3 regions of the Pectobacterium colocasium genome follow, and region 3 is predicted to be linked to each of the others. Evidence: predicted binding sites of a transcription regulator. Region 3 holds the regulator's gene; each other region holds the start of a gene.

Region 1 (7,448 bases), 930 kb from region 3:
GCTTGCGTAGCTCAATCAGGTGGCTAATTAGCGGTTGAGTATCTTCATCGGCCATAAACTAACGACTATCGCTCGGTTGGCGGGCAGAAACAGCAGGAGACTGGGACTGCACAGGTTTAACATTATCATTGCCGACAGTTTCTGCACCAGTGGGGCTGTCGCTCTCATGGTGATGTTCAGCAACAGCACCCTTTTCAGGCTTAGGCTGGCTGTCTGCCGGACGTACTGCGGTTTCCGTTTCAATCACCCCGTCATAAGCCGCTTCAGGATCGTTTAGCGGGGCGTTGCGAGGCGGTTCCACCGTCGCATTCGGCTCGTCTGACTTTTGATGACCTTCTGATTTTTGCAGCGACGATGTTTCGGTATAACCACGTTTCATCGCTTCTGCCGCTTCTTTAAGTTCATCCATTGAGGCTTTCAACTCAGGCGACAGATTCTGCAAACTGGCTTTTTCAACTTTTTTCAGGCTTTCCTGAAACTCCTGAAGTTTCAGCTCCTGCGACAGCTCATTCTGAACAGTAGACGCCAGTGCACGCAGCGTCCTGATCCAGCTTGCAACCGTCTTGACTGCCACAGGCAAACGTTCCGGCCCGAGGACAATCAGGCCAAGAACCATCACCAATAGCAATTCACCAAAACCGATATCGAACACAGATTACACCTGCTCTTTATGCTGACTCTTCGTGTCGCCCTGCTTGACGTCTGCCTGATTGTCAGCAATAGATTTGGTAGAGAAATCTGCATCTGGCTGCGTTTTGTCTGCGCTAGTGGACGGCTGATCGTCACCCATCGCTTTCTTAAACCCTTTGATTGACGCGCCCAGATCCGAACCCAGCGTTCTCAGCTTGTTGGTTCCGAACAGCAGTACGACGATGACTGCGATAATCAACAGGTTCCAGATACTAATACCACCCATAACATTTACCTCTTTTCAAAAAGGGGAACGACAGAATTCCCGTTATTATATCGGGTAATTCTGGCGTGCATCATGATCTGCTTCAACGAGTTCGACGCCAGCCGATAATCCAGGCAACAATTCCTGCGGCCATCAGCCCTGCGGGAACCATATCGGCTTCAACACGGCTGATCAGTAACAACGTACCACTGATTAGTAGCGTTGCGCCAATACCCAAAAGATATCGTGATTGCCCTTGACGGGCCTGCTGCGTTTTCAACTCATAGGCCAGTTGATCAACGCTGTGCTTTAACATCTTATGCTGACGCAGCCCGTCATAAAACAATTCAGGCACTTCCGGCAGTTTCTCAGCCCAGAACGGCGCTTTCTCTTTGAGCGCACGGAAAACCGCAGGCAAACCGACCTGCTGCTTCAGCCAGGTTTCCAGAAACGGCTTAGCGGTTTTCCACAGATCGAGCTGCGGATAAAGCTGTCGACCAACGCCTTCAATATACAGCAGCGTTTTTTGCAGCAACACCAGTTGGGGCTGTACTTCCATGTTGAAGCGACGCGCCGTATTAAACAAATTCAATAATACATGGCCGAACGAAATTTCCGCCAACGGCTTCTCGAAGATCGGCTCACAGACTGTACGAATCGCAAATTCAAAATCGGCAACATTAGTATCCGCTGGCACCCAGCCAGAATCCACATGCAGTTCGGCGACTTTACGATAATCACGGTTGAAGAAGGCGATGAAATTCTCGGCCAGATAGCGCTTGTCTTCTTTATTCAACGAACCGACGATACCGCAATCAATACCAATGTATTGCGGGTCTTCCGGGTGCTCATGGCTGATAAAGATATTGCCGGGATGCATATCTGCATGGAAGAAACTGTCGCGGAATACCTGCGTGAAGAAAACCTGAACACCGCGTTCGGCCAGCAGCTTCATATCCGTTCCATTTGCCTTCAGCGCATCGACATCAGAAACGGGAATACCGTAGATTCGTTCCATCACCAACATGCCTTCGCTGCAATAATCCGAATAGATTTCCGGCACATACAGCATCGGGCTGTTCTCAAAATTCCGTCGCAGTTGGATGGCATTGGCAGCTTCTCGCAGCAAATTCAGCTCATCAAGCAACGTTTTTTCGTATTCCAGCACCACTTCACGTGGCCGCAGGCGGCGACCATCCGGTAACAGGCGAGGCAACCAGCCCGCTAGCCGTTTCATGAGACGCATATCCGCTTTGATGACCGGCAAAATATCCGGGCGGATAACCTTGATAACGATCTCTTTTCCCGTGCTTTTCAGGCAGGCGGTATGCACCTGTGCAATCGAGGCAGAGGCCAGCGGTTTAATATCAAAATCATCAAACCACTCTTCCAGAGGGATTCCCCCCATCGACAGCTCAATTTGCTCACGCGCCAGCTTGCCATCAAACGGCTCAACCTGATCCTGCAACATCGCCAGTTGATCGGCGATGGCTGGTGGAAACAGATCGCGGCGTGTAGACATCATTTGTCCGAACTTAATCCACACCGGCCCCAGCTCCTGAAGCGCCAAACGCAGGCGCTCCCCTAAAGGCATGTCGCGGTGACGATTGGGCAACCAGAACAGCAGACGACGACCCGCACGTAGCGGAAACGTCAGACGCATTTTAGGAATGAGTTCGTCCAGACCATAGCTCAGCAGCACACGCACAATGCTGTAAAGGCGGCGTAATTCACTGGGCGTCATCGTAAAGCCTCCAGCTTCGCCAGCCGTTCAGACAACGTATCGGCGGATTTATCCAGCGCAACAATTTCCTCATGGAACCAGGCATTTTCCAGTTTTCCCGGAGCCAGTCGCCACTCTTCCGTTAACGTCTCAGACAGGAAATGTTGCTGCTGATGTAATGACCGTCTCAGGAAGCTCAGCGTTTTCTGTGCCGTCTGGCTAAGACCCTGGGCAACAATATCGCCCAGGTAGGGAGACAGCCATTCCGCGGGATCGAACTCTGCCAGATCAACCAGTACGATGAACTGTTGAACGACCTGAATATCACCTTCAATCACCAGTTCGCCACTGCGCATCAGCGACGATAGCTGTTGGCGATCGCGTAATTTCATCAGAACCGGAACGCGTGTTTTCAGGCGGCAATCCGCCAATTCGCCCCACTGGCTGACAACGTCCAGCCGCTGTTCGTTAAATACCAGCACCAACGGCACATCCAGCTCAGCCAGTTCGATCTGTAGTGTTTTTCCCTGTAAGCGCTGGCGGGCAGACTTCATGCTTCTATCACAAGAAACCGTATCGTGAAAAAGCAGCTGATTCAGCGCGGTTTCCAGCGTAGCAGTCAGAAAAGACGTTATCAGCATTGGCGTTTCCAATCAGAATGTAAACCCACGATTCAGAATTTGAACCTGCGATTCAGAATTTAAACCCACGATGTAGTGCAACGATTCCACCGGTGAGGTTGAAATAGTTAACACTGTCAAAACCGGCGTCGCTCATCATCCCTTTCAGTGTTTCCTGATCGGGATGCATGCGGATGGATTCCGCCAGATAGCGGTAGCTCCCGGCATCACTCGCCACGGCTTCGCCAATCCTCGGCAGGATATGAAAGGAATAGGCATCATAAACGGTGCTCAGTTGTTTAATTATCGGCTTGGAGAATTCCAAAACCAATAACCGACCACCCGGCTTCAGGACACGGTACATTGAGCGCAGCGCTTTGTTTTTGTCCGTCACGTTGCGCAAGCCAAAGGAGATAGTAATACAGTCGAAGAAGTCATCAGGGAACGGCAGCGCTTCTGCATTGGCCTGCACATAGCTGATGTTGTCGATAATGCCTTTGTTACGCAGTTTCTCACGGCCTACTTTCAGCATAGATGCGTTGATGTCCGCCAGAATGACTTCACCGCCTTCACCAACCATACGGGAGAATTTGGCGGTTAAATCCCCTGTTCCTCCGGCTAGATCCAGAACACGCTGGTTACGTCTTACGCCACTGCATTCAATGGTGAAACGCTTCCAGATACGGTGGATACCAAAGGACATCAGGTCATTCATCAAGTCATATTTTGCTGCTACAGAATGAAAAACTTCAGCCACCATGACTTCTTTTTCATCCCTGGCGACAGTCCGAAAACCAAAGTCGGCCGTATTCTCCTGCTCACTTGCCATCTTATCCGCCTACTATTTCAGTCAAATTTCGGGTCTACCCATTTATGGTGAGAGTGTACCAGACCCGGATAAAAACCCCACTGCACTAATTTCTTTCGCATAGCCGAGTGCCAAGCCCGCGAAATCCATACCCATTTAGTACGGGTGAGTACGGGAGGAAAAGAGCGTTTCCCCTTCTTCACCTTCCGTTTTTACGGCAGGAGGGACAGCGTCGGGCGCGACAGAACCCGGTAATTCATCGCGTTCAGCGTGCTCATGGGCCGTTGCTTTTTCGGCCAATGACGGGCTGATCGTGCGTTTAATTTCTACCCCCAGCGCACGGAATCCCTCAGCCTGGCCAATAAGGTTACCACGCCCAGAGGAAAGTTTATTCATTGCCTGGCGATAAGTGCCCTGCGCTTTATCCAGACTTTGTCCCATCGCTTCCATGTCATCGACGAACAACCGCAGTTTATCGTATAGCCGTGACGCTTTTTCAGCGATGTGCTGTGCATTGCGGCTCTGCTGTTCATAGCGCCATAGGTTATTGATGGTACGTAACGCCACCAGCAGCGTGGTCGGGCTGACCAGCATAATATTGTGCTTTAGCGCCTCGTTGATCAATTCGGGCTGGCGATCGATAGCAACCAGAAAAGCGGGCTCGACCGGAATAAACATCAGCACGTAGTCTAGCGAACGCAGCCCCGGAAGCTGCTGGTAATCTTTGCTGCTCAGTTGCCGAATATGGCTGCGAACCGAGAGCAAATGCTCGTTCAGCGCCACACTCCGCTCTGCGTCATCGTCACTATTGAAATAGCGCTCGTAGGCCACCAGCGACATCTTGGCATCGATCACAACATCTTTGCCCTGCGGTAAACGCACGATGACATCCGGCTGCAGGCGACTATTTGCCCCCGTCTGCACGCTGACCTGAGTTTGATACTCGTAGCCTTCCCGTAGGCCAGAGGCTTCGAGCACGCGGCTTAACACCACCTCGCCCCAGTTACCCTGCGTCTTATTGTCGCCCTTCAGGGCTTTCGTCAGGTTGATGGCTTCATGTGCCATCTGCGCGTTCAGTTGTTGCAGATTGCGGATTTCATGCGCCAACGTGTGACGCTCACGCGCTTCCGCACCAAAGCTGTCCTGCACCTGACGGCGGAACCCATCAAGCTGCTCACGCAGCGGCATCAGCAGCTTATCCAGACTCTGTTTATTTTGTTCATCCACCTTACGGCCGCTATGTTCAAAAATCCGGTTCGCCAGATTCTCAAACTGCGTCGTCAACCGCTGTTCGCTGTTTGCCAGCAGCCGCTGCTTCTCTTCCGCCGCCATACGGGTTTCTTCCAGCCGAATCGTGACTTCCCGCAGCTCCGCTTCCTGCGCGCTGTTGATTTCACGCAGCGTTCGCAGTTCCTGATTTAACTGCACGCATTCTTCACGGAGTTCAGTAAGCTGTTGCAGCTTTTCATGGCTGGCAGAGAGTTGAGCGTGAACCGTGCGCAGTTCCAGCTCGTTTTGCCGCAGCCGCTGTTCGTCCTGCTGCTTTGCCTGCTGCTGTTCGCTGAGCGACTGCTGAGCCTGCTGCAATGTCTGCGCCAGCAACTGCTGTTCGGTGTCATGCCGCGACAACTTCTGCTGATGAATCAGGCTGGCAATTAACCACCCGACCAGTAGCCCGACCGCGCTGCCGCCCAGACCATAAAATATGCTGATATCCACTTTGCCTCCGCAGGCCTTTCACGCTGTCGGTCAAGGTAAAATGATACTGTATGGATGTCCAGAAACAATTCTGGTGAGGAAGACGCTGAGCAGAAAAATGCGAACCGCATTCCATATGAGAATGGATAGATGATAATTTGCAGAAAAATCAGATCGGTAACGCAGAAATCCCCCCAACGCGAAACACCACGTTGGGGGAACTGAAACAGAAGAGGGCAACTTAGGCTAGGCGCTGCTTCGCATCGCCAATCGCTTTAGCAACCTGCTGTGGTGACACGCCACCTTGTGCCGCACGCTTATCCAGACAGGATTGCAACGCCAGAATCGGGTACACATCCTCGCCAATCACGGCGCTGAATTTTTGCAGATCGGCCAGCGGCAACGCTTCCAATGCTTTGCCCTGACGAATGGCTTCAACTACCGCTTCGCCCACGATATGGTGCGCTTCACGGAACGGAACGCCTTTCGCAACCAGATAATCCGCCAGCTCTGTCGAGTTCGCGTAGCCTTGCTCGGCCGCTTCTTTACAGCGCGGACGCTTAACCTGAATGCCTTCCAGCACCAGACCCGCCATCATCAGGCAGTCGTGCCAGGTATCCAGCGCGTCAAACAGCCCTTCTTTGTCTTCCTGCATGTCTTTGTTATACGCCAGCGGCAGGCCTTTAAGCGTCATCATCATGCCGGTCAACGCACCCTGTACACGACCGCATTTACCACGAATCAGCTCCAGCGCATCCGGGTTTTTCTTCTGTGGCATCAGGGAAGAACCGGATGTCACACGGTCAGACAGCTCAACGAACGCCGCTTCACCGCTGTTGAAGAAGATCAGATCTTCGGCAAAACGCGACAGGTGGATCATGCCGATCGAAGCATCAGACAGCAGTTCCAGTACATGATCGCGATCGGAAACCGTATCCAGACTGTTACGCGTGGCCGAGGCAAATCCCAGCCAGCCCGCCAGTTGCTCACGGTCGATTGGATAAGCCGTTCCTGCCAGTGCACCGCAGCCCAGTGGGCTGACATCCAGACGCTTCAGCGTATCTTCCAGACGGCTTTCATCACGCGCCAGCATTTCATGGTAGGCCAGACACCAGTGCGCAAACGTCACTGGCTGTGCACGCTGTAGGTGGGTGTAACCCGGCATCACCGCATCCTGATTGGCTTCCGCCGTCGTAACCAGCGCCTGACGCAGCTGGCGTACCGACAGCAGCAGTTCTGCAATCTGCGCCTTGCACCACAGCTTCAGATCCGTCGCGACCTGATCGTTACGGCTACGACCGGTATGCAGCTTTTTACCTAAATCGCCGACTTTCTCAATCAGACGCAGTTCAACCCAGCTATGAATGTCCTCTGCATCGCTTTGCAGGATCATCTCAGGATCAGCCTGTACCTCAACCAGCAGCGCATTCAGCGCCTGTTCCAGTTGCTGCTGCTCCTGCTCGCTGAGCACATTGACCGTCACCAGTGCTTTCGACCAGCCGATCGAGCCAACGATGTCCTGTTCCGCCAGACGGTAATCAAACCGCAGTGAGTCATTAAATTGTTTAAAACGCTGATCTGCTGCCTGACTAAACCGACCGCCCCACAAAGCCATAACCCTTACTCCCAAAAATATCATTCATGTTGGTATCGCATCATGCCATACCCAGAAACGACTTACGCCAGAATACGCGTGCCAATCGC
Region 2 (7,448 bases), 2.4 Mb from region 3:
CAGATTTGGCTGCTGCTCATCGTCATAAGCGAAGTTGGTCAATAATGACAACGCTTCTGGCGCGGTTTCTACTGGGAAAAGATGGAATTTCCCTTGGCGCACCGCGTCAACGACCTCTTCTTGTAAACAGAGATGACGTAGGTTAGCCACCGGTAAAATCACGCCCTGTGTTCCCGTCAATCCGCGACGCTGGCAGACCTCAAAGAAGCCTTCAATTTTCTCATTCACGCCGCCAATGGGTTGCACACGACCAAACTGATCGACGGAACCGGTCACTGCGAATTGCTGATTGATTGGCCGTAAGGAGAGGGCGCTGACAAGCGCACATAGCTCCGCCAAAGAAGCACTGTCACCATCCACTTCGCTGTATGACTGCTCAAAGACCATAGACGCGGAGAAGGGAAGCTGTTGATCGAGCTCCAGTTCCGTAATCAGGAACGCCTGCATGATCATCATGCCCTTCGCGTGCAAATTGCCAGCAAGCTCGGCTTTGCGCTCTACGTCCGTGAATTCACCGTCGCCAGCGTGAACGACGCAGGTGATGCGCGTTGGTTCACCAAAGGCAACTGGATAGCCAGGGAACTCGAGTACGGATAGGCCATTAACCTGGCCGACGACTTCGCCTTCCGTTTCAATCAGGATCTGACCTAATTCTATTTCATCCTGCATTCGCTCACGCAGGTAGCCTTCACGCCACTGGCGCGCGGCAACGGCATCAACCAGCGCCTGTTCCGTGATCTGACCATCTCTGGCATACAGCGAAGCATATTTTAGCTGGTTGATTAACCAGCGTGGGCATAATGGCAAATTACCCTGATCGCCGCTGTAGCGCACTGCGACGTTGACGAAGGCTGGCCAGGCATCAGCGTCTAGTAGCGGTAGTTGATTCTCGCTGCATAGTGCATTGATGTAGGCACACCAGCGCGCCATGTCATCGGTTTCAATCAACTGCAATTGCGCTTCAAACTCGCCGTAAATTGCGTGCTCGCCTAATTCCGGTTCCATGTCATGAATATCAGCCAGACTCTCGCGGTCACCGAGAATAATCAGGCGAATATCAAGCGGCATTGGGGGCACATCAACGGGCAGTGGCTTACGCTCATCGGGTGATAACCAGCGGTAGCGTCCCTCAGCCATAATCTGCTTCAGACGCAGCCACATTAAAGGCTGAGCCAACAGTGCTCTGGCTGACAGGATCAGCGTACCGCCATTAACCTGATGAATCAGTCCTGGATGCAGCGTGATTTCATCGTGAAAACTGCGCACACAGCCGAAGAGCTGTTCAGGTTCGATCCATTCCTGGTAGCCACAGGACTGCTGTGCGGCAAAATTATCCGCAGGCTGTGTGGCTGGTTCGACCCGGATATGACGACCCTCAATGATATATTTACTGCCATGTATCGCCCCGGAGTCTGGCCTGATTGCGCTTAGCGCACGGGCGATCAATGCCATATATTCATCGTTCTCCTGCGCTTTCAACAGCATAAAGCGAGAAGGCGATCGAGGGTGGCAAAAGAGCGTCAGACTGTCTGCAAGACGCGACTGAATAGCGGAAAATTCAGCAGGAGCAAGCTGAGCTGCCTGAGTGAATAGCGTTTGATAAGGCGTATTATTGGGCAGTAAATGCTGCCATGAGAGTCGGTTACTGGTCAAAGTATCAATGTAATCGTCTGATGGAAAACCGTGATTATACAAGAATAATGTCGAGTGCACATAAGGAGAGTCATCTCCCCGTCATCTTTAGCATATTGAAGCCCGAGCCGTGCTTGGCTGATTGTCTTAAAAGCTGTCAAAAAATCGCCAGAAAGCGGTTAAAATCGGAGAAAACTGTTATGCTGAAAGTAACGTTACGCGGTCACTGAAGAATTTAATATGAAATATCAACAACTAGAAAATCTTGAGTGCGGGTGGAAATGGAAGTACCTGGTGAAAAAACACCGGGAGGGAGAAGAGATCACGCGCTTTCTGGAGCAAAGTGCTGCGGACGAAGCGGTACAGGCATTGCTTAAAATGGAAAACCAGCCGGTGAAAGTGCTGGAGTGGATTGCACAATGTATGAATCCAACCTTAGAAAATCGGATGAAGCAGACGATCCGCGCACGGCGTAAACGTCATTTCAATGCAGAGCACCAACATACGCGCAAGAAATCGATCGATCTGGAATATTTGGTCTGGCAGCGTCTCGCGGCTTTGGCTCAACGACGCGGAGTGACCTTGTCAGAAACGATAGTGCAGCTAATTGAAGATGCTGAGCATAAAGAGAAATACGCCAGCCAGATGTCGTTGCTCAAGCAGGATCTCAAAGCTATTCTGAATAACGACGAGATGTGATCGGCGCTTGGCATTTAGCTTGTCGATAAACAGGTGTAAAAAAGCAGAGAGCATTTTTCAACGTTGCGCAGCAACGGCCCGTAGAGTGATGGGCAAGAATGTCGGTCATAAAAAAACCTCGCCGGAGCGAGGTTTTTTTTCGTTAATAACTTAAGCCTGAGGCTGAGTTACAACGTCTTTGATGCCTTTAACTTCGATCTCTACGCGACGATCTGGTGCCAGGCAGTCGATCAGCGCAGCACGAGGTTTCACGTTGTCACAGGTAGAACCGGTAACAGGTTGAGATTTGCCCAGGCCACGAGCAGAGATTTTGTTCGCAGGGATACCTTTAGATACCAGGTAATCAACAACGCTCTGTGCGCGTTTTTCAGACAGGGCTTGGTTGTATTGCTCTGAACCTAAACGGTCAGTGAAGCCCAGAACAACAACGGAACCGTCTTTCGGATCCAGAGAGCTCAACTGAGTGTACAGTTGATCCAGTGATTGCTGGCCTTCTGCTTTCAGCGTTGCTTTGTTGAAGTTGAACAGGACGTCAGATTTCAGCGTGAAACGCTTGGTTTCAACAACTGGAGCCGGAGCTGGAGTTGGAGCCGGAGCAACAACTGGTGCTACACGGTCATCTTGACCGAAACGGTAAGACAGGCCAACGCTCATCAGCATGTTGTCTGGACGGGCACCAACGGTACCAGCATCACCAATGTTGCTTACCCACTGGTAGTCAACACGAGTAGCCCAGTTTTTGTCGATAGCGTATTCAACACCGATCGCAGCCAGCGGAGAAACGCCAGTGTCGTCGTTATTGATGTCAGCTCTTGTACCGGTGTTTACAGAGGTAGCTGCATGGCTGTCTGCGCGCCATACCATGCCGCCCAGACGGGTATAAACATCCAGATCTGGCAGAACTGGGTAGCTCAGTTTAGCAGCCAGTTGGATGCCCTGTGCTTTGAAGCTCGCACTGTCTGCTGCACTAGCAGTAGAACCTGCATACTTCATGCGGCCCAGCCAGTCGTAGCCCAGTTCAAAGCCCAGGTACGGGTTGGCTTGATAACCAACAAATGCGCCCGCGCCTAACTTGCTTTTGATTGGGTTGTTGTTGACACCAGTGTAACCATTTCCGTAGAAACCAGTATCGTGGAATTGAGACACACCCAGTTTACCACCGGTGTACCAGGTATTGTCTTTAGGAGCTGCTTGCGCGACGGTCGCGAAGCCAGCCAGTGCCACTGCAACTGCGATAGCTGTTTTTTTCATTTTACGCCTCATTATCATCCAAATCGGTAATTAACCTGAGGGGCTAATAAACCTTTGGTTAAAATCCTTTGGTTGGAGACTTTGCCCTTATTTATGACTTACTGTCAGTCAACTGACGTTATAAAAGAGCAACTCCAGCGAGTTAAAGTCTACAACGTGATGAGAAAGTTACAAGTATGATGTGATTTGCGTCATAAGAAAACCGCACGATTCATACATACTTGCTAACAAATAGTAGATGCTTTTGACAGATCTTACGCCTTTTAGCTGTATCAAATATACTCAAGAAGCCCGCAGAATACCGCTCTGCGGCGATCTGTATAACACATAACCAGCCAGGACTGAGAAAATTCTTAATTTACTTAATGATACAATGTCGAATGAATTTTAAGGCTGGGAAATAGTCTATAGGCGTCACCGCCAGTACTTTCCGGCCGCATAATAAAGCCGTACGTATTTCCTGCCTGTGCGGCGTGGCGTAGCCGAACCTTCTCTTCTTCCGTTAATTCGTGTGGTAACCAGCATAATACCCCGCTGTAATTTCCTGTCAGCAAGGCTCTTTCCATCGCATCCACTGTAAATAGTGGATTGAGGTGGTGAAGTTGCACCATTTTATCCAGCGGTAAGCCAGATTGCTGTACCCAAGGGCGGCTCAATTTTTGTTGAGGAGAAAGCCACAGCAGCCAACGCGATTGCGTACCTAGCTGCTGTAAGAGCGGTAATAGCAGGTGTGTGACTATGGGCTGATCGGCGTTGTACACGATTTCGCTGATAATTCCGCCGGCGCTGATCGAAGTTTCCGCAGCATGCTGACTTGCAGAAAACGATGACGACTGAATGTTGTGAGAGCTGATTGATTGCGTACGCATAATGAGTTCTACCCATAGTGTTACTGTATGGGCATACAGTACTCACTGTGTGCGTGAAAATCAACCTGATTTTTTGAAAGCGCTTCGCATATTCCTTATGCAAGAGACAGTAAACACATTTACTGTTTGAAGCCGCATCGGGGCTGTGTTTAATTATTTGTTCCTGCTACAGATATTTTTAATTGTTCAGGAAGAAATCATTTTAATACTAAGGATTATGGCAATGAAGCAATTATGCAGAAAAAGGATTTTGCAATCTCAGCATTCTTTTTCATCTTTGGGGGAAATCACCTCACGTTCTCAATTTGGTGGCTACAGCATCGCAGCAAATAAAACGATTTTCGGGTTGGTGTCAGAAGGGGAGCTTTATCTTCGCGCGAGTAAGAAGGATGAAAAATATTTTCAGCAGCGTGATATGCCCAATCTGATTTATACCAAACGCGGCATGCCAGTTCCGTTGAATTATTTTCTTGTTGATGAGGTATTGTGGCAAGAATCTGTGCAGTTACTGTATTTTGCCCGTTTGGCGTTGGTCGGCGCGCAGTATGACAAAGCCGTCAGAAGCACCAACGGACGGCTAAAAGATCTCCCTAATCTTAACCACGATATTGAACGCCTGTTGTGGAAAGCAGGGATAAGAAATGTCGATGAACTACAGCATTATGGTGCGAAAAACAGCTATCTCGAGTTACGGAAGGTTCGCACTAATCTGAGTGTTAACGTGCTATTGGCGCTTGCTGGCGCCATTTGTGGCACGCATCAGGCAGCTCTTTCCCGCGATATCCGCAACGAACTGTTGGAATGGTATAAAAACAATGCGGTCTCCAAAGGATCCAAGCACTAAGAAATTCGCTTTATTCTTACTGTGCAATCATGTCATTTTTTAGCTGTACAAGTTCAGGCAGGAGATCGAGCAGCAGGCTGATTTGCTGAATAATTAATGATTCTTTACTGTCTGATTCGGGTGAAAGGGATTGAATGCTGGCGGTAATAGTTTTCAATCCCTGATTGATTCGCACACTTTCCTCTTCGCTACCGTGTAGTGCGTCATCAACATGGCAAACGGCGTCATCCAGTAACAGCAGCGTTTCCGATGAAGTAATTTTCCCGCGGTGTGCGCCGAGCGTTGAAATATAGCTTAACAACGTATGATTCAGACACATGAAGCGAAATGCACTATCCAATTTGTTCCGGGTTGCGTGAGGTTCTGAAGACATATTCGATACAACGGATGCCAGCTCGGCATCGCAGTTATGCGCATCCCGGCGGGCGATACGATAAGGCAGGCTATTATCTTTCCCCTGATGATATTGCACCATTATCGCATCAAGATAACGGCAGTTGGCGTCTAATGTCTGATTGATAACGGTTGGCAGACCACGAAAACGCCAATCCGGCCAGATAAAGCTCACCGCAGCCCATGCAATGGCACACCCTAATAAAGTATCGATAATACGTGGCACTGCGACTTCGAAGCCTTCGCCCAACAGATTGAAACAGAGCAGGACAAGCAGCGTAATAAACATGGTCGCGTGTGCGTACTGTACGTTGCGAAAGGCGAAAAACAGTACGCCGCTAATGACGATTAACGTGAGTTGTCCTTCCAGTGAAGGGACGAAATACAAGACAGGCAAGCCGAGTAAAATGCCGGTCAAGGTGCCGATAATCCTCAACGTCAGCCTCCGCCGGGTAGCGTTATAGTTTGGCTGACAAACAAACAGGCTGGTCAGCAGAATCCAGTAACCGTGCTGCATCCCCGTGACCTGAATCAGTGCATAGCCGCTACAGAGTAATACGGACATACGGATAGCATGACGGAACAGTGCCGACTGGGGGGTTAGGTGGCGGCTAATGCGTAAGCGGATGTCGCTCCATCCCGTGATTTTGTCATCTGCCAGCGTGTTTTCCGGGTTATTTTCTTGCTCAATGGCCTGTTCGGATTCGATCGTCGCTAACTGGGCATCAATCGCGCGCAGGTTATTTAATAAATAAGTGAGCGCCTTGATTTGGGTCGCGTCCGCCATGTTGTTGGCCGTGATGCGTGCAATAGCGGATTCAAGGTGCACGAAAGCCCGCTCAAGGCGGCTATCATGCTGATATTTTTGCTGCAACAGAATGGATTGCGACAGTTTCTGACAGGCTTTGGCTTGCATGCTCAGCAGGCGTTGAAAGCGGAATAAGACGTCGCTATAGCGCAGTTTTTCACGCAGTTGCGGATAGTAAACATGCGACGAACTGGCCCGTTCGTGAATATCCTGAGCGACAAAATAGTAGTGCAGCGTTTGGCGCGTCCCGCGTTGTCCGCGATCGCCACGCAGACGGGTTAACAACGAAGACTTGGTCTGGTTGAGTATCGCAACCAACTGGCTGTTTGCCATCGCGACGTCAATCAAGGGTTTGTCGGTTTCTTCTTCAATATCGGGATCGAACAGGTTGGCTTTTGCATCCAGATAGCGCGCCAACTGCTGATAACACTGCGCGAGGTTATCCTGCAACGGGCGGATAGGGAAGATGAGATGGCCGAACAGCGTAAGCAGATTGTACCACGAGGCGCCGATCAGCAGCATGATGGGTTGCTGATACCAGTTGTCATAAAGAGAGATGCCCAGCATGGTGTAAATCGCGATCAGCAGTGCGCCGAATGCGATTGTCGCATAGCGCTGCCCTAATGCGCCGAGCAGAATAAAGCCGCAGGTCGATACTGCCAGACCAATCCCGAACAGCCAGGGATAGGGAAAAAGCAGTTCGATAGAGATGGAAGCGACAAAAAAACAGGCCAGTGTAATGAACAGATTACGTAGGCGCCCGGTGAGGCGATCGTCAAGGTCGGTGAGGGCGGCCGCGACGACGCCAAGCGTGACGGGAATGGTCGATGTTGGCTGACCTAGCCACCAGGGAACTGCCGCCGCACCACTGAGTGCAATTAGGATACGAATGGTGTACAGCCAACTGCTATTGTACACATAGCGGCGAATTCCTGGGGCAAAGGTGAGCAAC
Region 3 (7,448 bases):
AACTGGGTGGTGGTCTGGCGGTGCTGTTCGGCCTGCTGACGCGTACCGTTGCACTGTTTACTGCGGGCTTTACGCTGCTGACTGCACTGATTTTCCACTCTAACTTTGCGGAAGGCATGAACCAATTGATGTTCATGAAAAACCTGACCATTGCTGGCGGCTACCTCCTGCTGGCAGTAACCGGCCCAGGCGCATTCAGCATCGACCGCCTGCTGGGCAAAAAGTGGTAAGAGGGGTCTTTTCAAGCCTGTACTACACTTAATAGCCAAATCGCAAAGTAGACGGCAAGCATAAAAGGCTTGCCGTCGTTTTATCATCACACACAAACGGGAGGATTGATGGGACAACTGGTTGACGGCGTATGGCACGATACCTGGTATGAAACCAAATCTACCGGCGGCCACTTTAAGCGTTCAGAATCCACATTCCGCAACTGGGTCACGCCTGATGGTGCACCCGGCCTCACCGGCAACGGTGGCTTTCCTGCACAATCCGGTCGTTATCATCTCTATGTTTCGCTCGCCTGCCCGTGGGCGCACCGCACGCTGCTCATGCGACAGCTGAAAGGGTTAGAAGACCATATCGCGGTGTCGGTGGTTCATCCGCTCATGCTCGATCACGGCTGGACGTTCGGGACTGATTTTGAGGAGGCAACGGGGGACTCACTTTATCAACACGAATTCCTCTACCAACTCTACCTGCACGCCAAACCGGACTACAGCGGTCGGGTGACCGTGCCCGTCCTGTGGGACACCGAGCAACACACCATCGTCAGTAATGAATCCGCCGATATCATCCGTATGCTGAACAGCGCGTTTGACGGCGTGGGCGCAGCGGCAGGAGATTACTACCCAGAAGCGCTACGCGCTCAGATTGATGAATTGAACGGCTGGATTTACGACAAGGTCAACAACGGCGTTTACAAAGCCGGTTTTGCGACGAGTCAGTCGGCCTATGATGAAGCAGCAACGACCGTTTTTGCCGCATTATCCGATCTGGAAGCCATACTGGCAAAACAGCGCTACCTGACCGGTGAGCAATTAACCGAAGCCGATCTGCGCCTGTGGACGACACTGATCCGTTTCGACCCGGTCTATCACACGCATTTTAAATGCGATAAATATCGCCTGAGCGATTATCCCAATCTGTTCGGCTTTCTGCGTGATATTTATCAAATGCCTGGCATCGCCGATACCGTCGATATGGCGCATATTCGTCACCACTACTATCGTAGCCACGGCACGATTAATCCGCATGGCGTGATTTCGCTGGGTCCAGAGCAAGATCTGAACCAGCCTCACCACCGTGATAAGACGTTTGTCGATTTATACTGACATAATGAAGTGCAGAGGCAAGGTGTGAAACCACACCTTGCCGCAAAAAATGCAGGGTTTAGGGCTGGTTCAGCAGTTTTGGAATTTCACGCAGGAACCAGGATTTCGCCTCGCCCATGCTGTCTCGCCGCCACGCCATAATAATCTGGCTTTCCATCTGATGCTCCGGCCCAATCACCAGCAAACGCCCTTCGGCAATATCTTGCGCGACCATCGGATAAGGCATGGTCGCGACACCTAACCCAGCCAGCAGCGCACGCCGCTTATCATCCAGCGAGCTCACCGTCAGACGCTGCTGTTTGTCGAGCAATTGTACGGTCAGCACCGGGCGTTCGCGTGCGGTATCCGCCACCGCAATCCCGCGATATTTCACCCGAGTGGCATCCGACAGTGGTTCAGGCTCCTGATGAATCGGGTGCTCTGGGCTGGCAACATACACATTATTCATCGTGTACAGCTTGCGGGTATTCATTTCTGAAGAGGAGCGAAAATGCATATCCGGTGCAATCACGATATCGGCACGCCCTTGCTCAAGACGTTCCCACGCGCCCGCCAGCACTTCCGTCAGAATCGACACCTGTGTATTCGCTTTGAGCGCCAGCTTATCGATTAACGGAAAAAGCCGCTGAGTCGGAATAAGCGCTTCCGTCACAATCGTCAGATGCGTTTCCCAGCCGCGCGCCAGTGCTTCCGCATCCGTCGTGAGCTTATCCGCGGCCTCCAGCAGGATACGTCCACGTTCCAGCAGCATACGCCCGACATTCGTGAATTTAGTACGGTGCCCGGAACGATCGAACAACACCACATCTAACTCTTCTTCCAATTTCTGCATGGTATAGCTCAGTGCCGAAGGCACCCTACCCAGCTCGTCTGCCGCAGCGGCAAAGCTGCCACGACGATCGATCGCATCCATAACCCTCAAGGCTTCCAGCGTCAATGCTCGTTCTTTCGCCATCTTGGTACTCATTCAGGAATTTTGAATATACCCACCAGATTAACTAGCTAACAATCCAACGTCCACACAATTACTATCGGTTTAATAAATAATTATCTGGGGGATAAAAATTATGATCGCACGAAGAGCAGCGGGGCAATGCGGCCAGGCCGACTATGGCTGGCTGCAAGCACGCTACACCTTTTCTTTTGGTCACTATTTTGACCCACAGTTGCTGGGCTACGCTTCTCTACGCGTGCTCAATCAGGAAGTATTAGCGCCGGGGGCATCATTTCAGCCGCGAACCTACCCACGGGTTGATATTCTGAACATCATTCTGCAGGGTGAAGCTGAATACCGCGACAGCAATGGTCGCCACATTCAGGCCAAAGCTGGCGATGTTTTGCTACTCGCGACTCAGCCAAACGTCAGCTATAGCGAACATAATACCAACCCCAGTAAACCACTGACACGGCTGCAGTTATGGCTGAATGCCTGCCAGACTCGAGAGAACAGCCCGTTACAGCGCATGGAATTGGATTCATCAAGTCACACTCTGCTTGCCTCACCGGAAGGCGAACAGACGAGTCTGCAACTGCGCCAGCAGGTTTGGATCCATCATGTCGATCTCCAGCAGAATGAGCAAAGCACGATCGCACTACAGGGCAATCAGGCATACCTCCAGTTGATCCACGGTTCAATGGTGGTAAAAGGCAATCAGCACAGTGAAGCCCTACATTGCGGCGACGGCGCCTTTGTCAAAGAAGAAACGGCGTTGACGCTACAGGCAGAAACACCTTTACGGGCGCTGCTCATCGACCTGGTCGTGTAGCGCTTCTGTCCGCTGTTTTTACAGGGACTTCTGTTCGTTGTTTTTACAGGAAGTTGTTTTCGCAGGAAAACGCCGCCAGTTCGGCGTTTTTCTTCAGCCGTGGTAAGATATCCGTCTTGTTCCTCAATGCGTCAGGGTGATATGACAATGGATTCAACCAAACAGGACAAACTTCTTGCCCAGGCTGAACAGATTTGTCAGCAGCGCGCTGTGCGTCTCACGCCGCAGCGGTTAGAGGTTTTACGTCTAATGGCGCAGCAGTCCGGCGCTATCAGCGCTTATGACCTGCTGGATCTGCTGCGAGTGTCCGAACCTCAGGCCAAACCGCCGACCGTCTATCGCGCACTGGATTTTCTGCTGGAACAAGGCTTCATTCATCGAGTTGAGTCAAACAACAGCTACGTGCTGTGCCACCATATTGAAGACCACAGCCATACATCAGCCCTGTTCATCTGCGATCGCTGCGGGCAGGTCACGGAACGTCAAACCGAAGGTGTGGAAGAAACACTACGTAGCCTGGCACAGCAGTCAGGATTTACGCTACGTCACAGCGTTGTGGAAGCTCACGGGCTATGTGGCGGCTGTCAGGAAGTGGCATCGTGCAAACAGCCGGATCATTGCGACCACGACCACACGGTTCCAATTAAAAAGCGGTAACCTCGATTAAAAAACGATAGCCCCAAGGGCTATCGTCTCTTTCTGCGCAGAAGCATCACGTTCACTACCAGTGATATTTGTGGTGTTCTTCCCAGTGCTTCACTTCTTTCTCTGCCGCTTCTTTTGCGTACCCGTAACGCTCCTGGATTCTCCCTACCAGTTGGTCACGTTTACCTTCGATGACCGTCAGATCGTCATCCGTTAATTTGCCCCATTGCTCTTTCGCTTTACCTTTAAACTGTTTCCAGTTACCGCTGGCTTGGTCTTTATTCATAAGAATCTCCGTACCTTAGGTGAATTGCGCATAAAAATCGTGACTACCGACTTATGCGTCAGTTTCAGATAATCAGATAAATCGGTCTATTCAGTAAGCAGCGTCATCATGGTGTGAACCATCACGGTGTGCTTCGCCACTGTCTCCCTTGATTGCCGGGCCAACCTAAATGTGATCGCTGATGATCAATCACCAAACAACCAATCAAGATAAAAATGCTTATCTTGATAAAAATTATAGTCGAATATTTCGATTAAAATTGAAAAATAGGAATCTGTAGCTAAAAAAGACGTTAGGAAAGAGAACATCACCGCAAAAGCAGTGGGAAAACAGGTGGTAAGAGGAATCGTAGAGAACACACGATAAATGTAACGAAATATATACAGCTAGCAGCTTAACACGCGGGACACCCCACACATAAAGTGACTAGCACATGACGCGATTAACACAAAGAGAAAGAGAAAGAGGATGATGCACTGATTCAGACAGGTGAACAGTGCATCTCTATGAACCGTTAGCTCCAGTCGCTGTTACGAATCACGCCAACTGCTAAGCCTTCTATCGAAAAGCTTTGCTGACGCAGGTCGACAACAATCGGGGCAAACTCTTCGTTCTCCGCGAGAAGATGCACCATATTGCCCTGCTTTTTCAGGCGCTTCACCGTCACTTCATCGTCAATACGCGCGACAACGATCTGACCGTTACGTACATCTTCTGTTTTATGCACGGCCAATAAATCGCCATCCATAATACCAATATCTTTCATTGACATACCGCTCACCCGCAGCAAAAAATCAGCGCTGGGTTTGAACATGGCAGGATCAACCTGATAGTGACATTCGATATGTTCCTGTGCCAGCAGAGGCTCACCGGCAGCCACGCGACCAACCAGAGGAATGCCCGCTTCTTCTTCCATCAGCAGACGAATACCGCGAGAAGCGCCGGATACAATCTCAATAACGCCTTTACGCGCCAGCGCTTTCAGATGTTCTTCAGCCGCATTGGGAGAGCGAAACCCCAGCTGTTGAGCAATCTCCGCGCGCGTTGGTGGCATTCCGGTCTGCGCAATATGATCGCGGATCAGGTCATAAACCTGCTGCTGCCTTGCTGTTAATACTTTCATTCCGCCCCCTGGTTGTTTATACAGTCTTGCTGTGAGTATATACAGGTAAGCCACAATTGGGAATGGAGATATCGGCAAAGCCTCTGACTTTTATTCATTTATGCGTACCGTCAGGCAAAATGTTGCCAGAGAATGCTGACCCATACGACAGCGGCTAACACGATGGCAACAAAAACAGCTGCCGAGCCGATATCTTTCGCCCTTCCGGATAATTCGTGATGCTCAGGGCCAATACGATCGACAACCGCTTCAATGGCGCTATTAGCCAACTCAAAGAGCATAATCAATACGACAGACCCGATCAGCAGCAGTTTTTCAACCAGCGTAACTGGCAGCAAACACGCGATAATCACGCCGACAATAGTCAGTACGGTTTCCTGACGAAACGCCGCCTCATGCTGCCATGCCTGCTTTAGCCCCTTAAGGGAATAACCGGTCGCCTTAATAATCCGGATCATCCCCGTTGCTTTATTCATTTATCCTCCGCTATTTATGCAAAATAGTTCGCATTTTAACGCGCTCATGTTGTCTCATCACCACAGATCTCCGGCGCAGTTTCTGGTATCCTTGCGGCGCATTGCTAACAAGAGGCTCCAAGTTGTTATGTCAGGTTGGCGTAAAATTTACTATAAACTATTGAATCTCCCACTGAAACTGCTGGTTAAAAGCAAAGTTATTCCCGCAGATCCTGTGGTCGAGCTGGGGTTAGATCCCTCACGTCCTATACTCTATGTTCTGCCTTATAACTCTCAGGCAGATCTCTTGACGCTACGTGCGAAGTGCCTGGCATTGGGGTTACCCGATCCCTCGCAGTCGTTCGAATTCAACGGCGTCGAACTCCCAAGCCACGTCTTTATTAATGACGGGCCGCGTGTCTTCCGCTATTACGTACCCAAGCAGAAATCCGTCAAACTGTTCCACGACTATCTGGACCTGCATCGCGCCAATCCAGATTTAGACGTTCAGATGGTGCCGGTTTCCGTGATGTTTGGGCGTTCTCCGGGTCGGGAAGGCCATTCTCAGGCCACACCGCACCTGCGATTGCTCAACGGTATTGAGAAATTCTTCGCCGTTCTGTGGCTAGGCCGTGACAGTTTTGTCCGCTTCTCCAGCCCAGTGTCACTGCGCTATATGGCGACCGAGCATGGCACAGACAAAACCATAGCCCACAAACTGGCGCGTGTCGCGCGTATGCACTTCTCTCGCCAACGTTTGGCGGCAGTTGGCCCACGCTTGCCGGTACGTCAGGAGCTGTTTAATAAGCTGCTGGATTCCAAAGCGATCAAGAAAGCCGTGGACGATGAGGCGCGCAGTAAGAAGATTTCTACTGAGAAAGCGCAGCAGAACGCGATTGCGCTAATGGAAGAAATTGCCGCCGACTTCTCCTACGAGGCCGTACGTCTGTCGGATCGCGTTTTAAGCTGGACGTGGAACCGCCTTTATCAGGGGATAAACGTCCATAACGCCGAACGCGTTCGTCAGTTGGCGCAGGATGGTCACGGTATTGTCTATGTGCCTTGCCACCGCAGCCACATGGACTATCTGCTGTTGTCCTACGTCCTGTACCATCAGGGCTTAGTGCCGCCACACATCGCCGCGGGCATCAATCTTAATTTCTGGCCAGCAGGCCCAATCTTCCGCCGTCTTGGCGCTTTCTTCATTCGCCGTACCTTCAAAGGCAACAAGCTGTATTCCACGATTTTCCGTGAGTATCTGGGTGAACTGTTTGCCCGTGGCTATTCGGTGGAATACTTCATGGAAGGTGGACGTTCGCGCACAGGTCGTCTGTTAGAGCCTAAAACCGGTACGCTGGCCATGACCATTCAGGCCATGCTCAGAGGCGGTACGCGCCCTATCACGCTGGTGCCGATTTATGTCGGTTACGAGCATGTGATGGAAGTCGGCACCTATGCGAAAGAACTGCGCGGCGCGGTGAAGGAAAAAGAAGGCTTTATGCAGATGGTGCGCGGTTTGCGCAAACTGCGTAATCTCGGCCAAGGGTATGTGAACTTCGGCGAACCGCTCCCATTGACCACCTATCTGAATCAGCATGTTCCGCAATGGCGTGATGCGATTGACCCTATCGAAGCACAGCGCCCAAGCTGGCTAACGCCGACAGTGCAGGATATCTCTATGGATATCATGGTGCGCATCAATAATTCTGCGGCGGCAAACGCGATGAACCTGTGTTCGACGGCCTTGCTAGCATCGCGCCAGCGCTCGCTGACGCGCGAACAAATGCAAGAACAGTTGGATTGCTATCTGCAACTGCTGCGCCAGGTTCCTTACCACAA

The links. Region 3 encodes LexA, which represses DNA repair genes until DNA is damaged. Its sites were predicted from a motif close to TNCTGTATGTACATACAGNA; they were not measured.
Region 1: the regulator LexA is predicted to act here: its motif matches at 5,810-5,829, upstream of rmuC (DNA recombination protein RmuC).
Region 2: the regulator LexA is predicted to act here: its motif matches at 4,473-4,492, upstream of sulA (SOS-induced cell division inhibitor SulA).

Annotation. Positions count from the first base shown of each region.
Region 1 is NZ_CP084032.1:4,625,639-4,633,086, forward strand. Features, by position in the region: gene tatC (Sec-independent protein translocase subunit TatC) at 1-55, opposite strand, end outside; gene tatB (Sec-independent protein translocase protein TatB) at 59-652, opposite strand; gene tatA (Sec-independent protein translocase subunit TatA) at 656-916, opposite strand; gene ubiB (ubiquinone biosynthesis regulatory protein kinase UbiB) at 999-2,639, opposite strand; gene ubiJ (ubiquinone biosynthesis protein UbiJ) at 2,636-3,259, opposite strand; gene ubiE (bifunctional demethylmenaquinone methyltransferase/2-methoxy-6-polyprenyl-1,4-benzoquinol methylase UbiE) at 3,312-4,067, opposite strand; gene rmuC (DNA recombination protein RmuC) at 4,203-5,765, opposite strand; gene argH (argininosuccinate lyase) at 5,986-7,359, opposite strand; gene argB (acetylglutamate kinase) at 7,422-7,448, opposite strand, start outside.
Region 2 is NZ_CP084032.1:2,999,896-3,007,343, reverse strand. Features, by position in the region: gene LCF41_RS13485 (AAA family ATPase) at 1-1,695, opposite strand, end outside; gene matP (macrodomain Ter protein MatP) at 1,873-2,331, shown strand; gene ompA (porin OmpA) at 2,482-3,582, opposite strand; gene sulA (SOS-induced cell division inhibitor SulA) at 3,945-4,451, opposite strand; gene LCF41_RS13465 (TfoX/Sxy family DNA transformation protein) at 4,675-5,295, shown strand; gene yccS (YccS family putative transporter) at 5,312-7,447, opposite strand.
Region 3 is NZ_CP084032.1:638,729-646,176, reverse strand. Features, by position in the region: gene LCF41_RS02950 (DoxX family protein) at 1-230, shown strand, start outside; gene LCF41_RS02945 (glutathione S-transferase family protein) at 339-1,334, shown strand; gene LCF41_RS02940 (LysR family transcriptional regulator) at 1,393-2,289, opposite strand; gene LCF41_RS02935 (pirin family protein) at 2,402-3,100, shown strand; gene zur (zinc uptake transcriptional repressor Zur) at 3,248-3,757, shown strand; gene LCF41_RS02925 (CsbD family protein) at 3,822-4,031, opposite strand; gene lexA (transcriptional repressor LexA) at 4,546-5,154, opposite strand; gene LCF41_RS02915 (diacylglycerol kinase) at 5,265-5,630, opposite strand; gene plsB (glycerol-3-phosphate 1-O-acyltransferase PlsB) at 5,758-7,448, shown strand, end outside.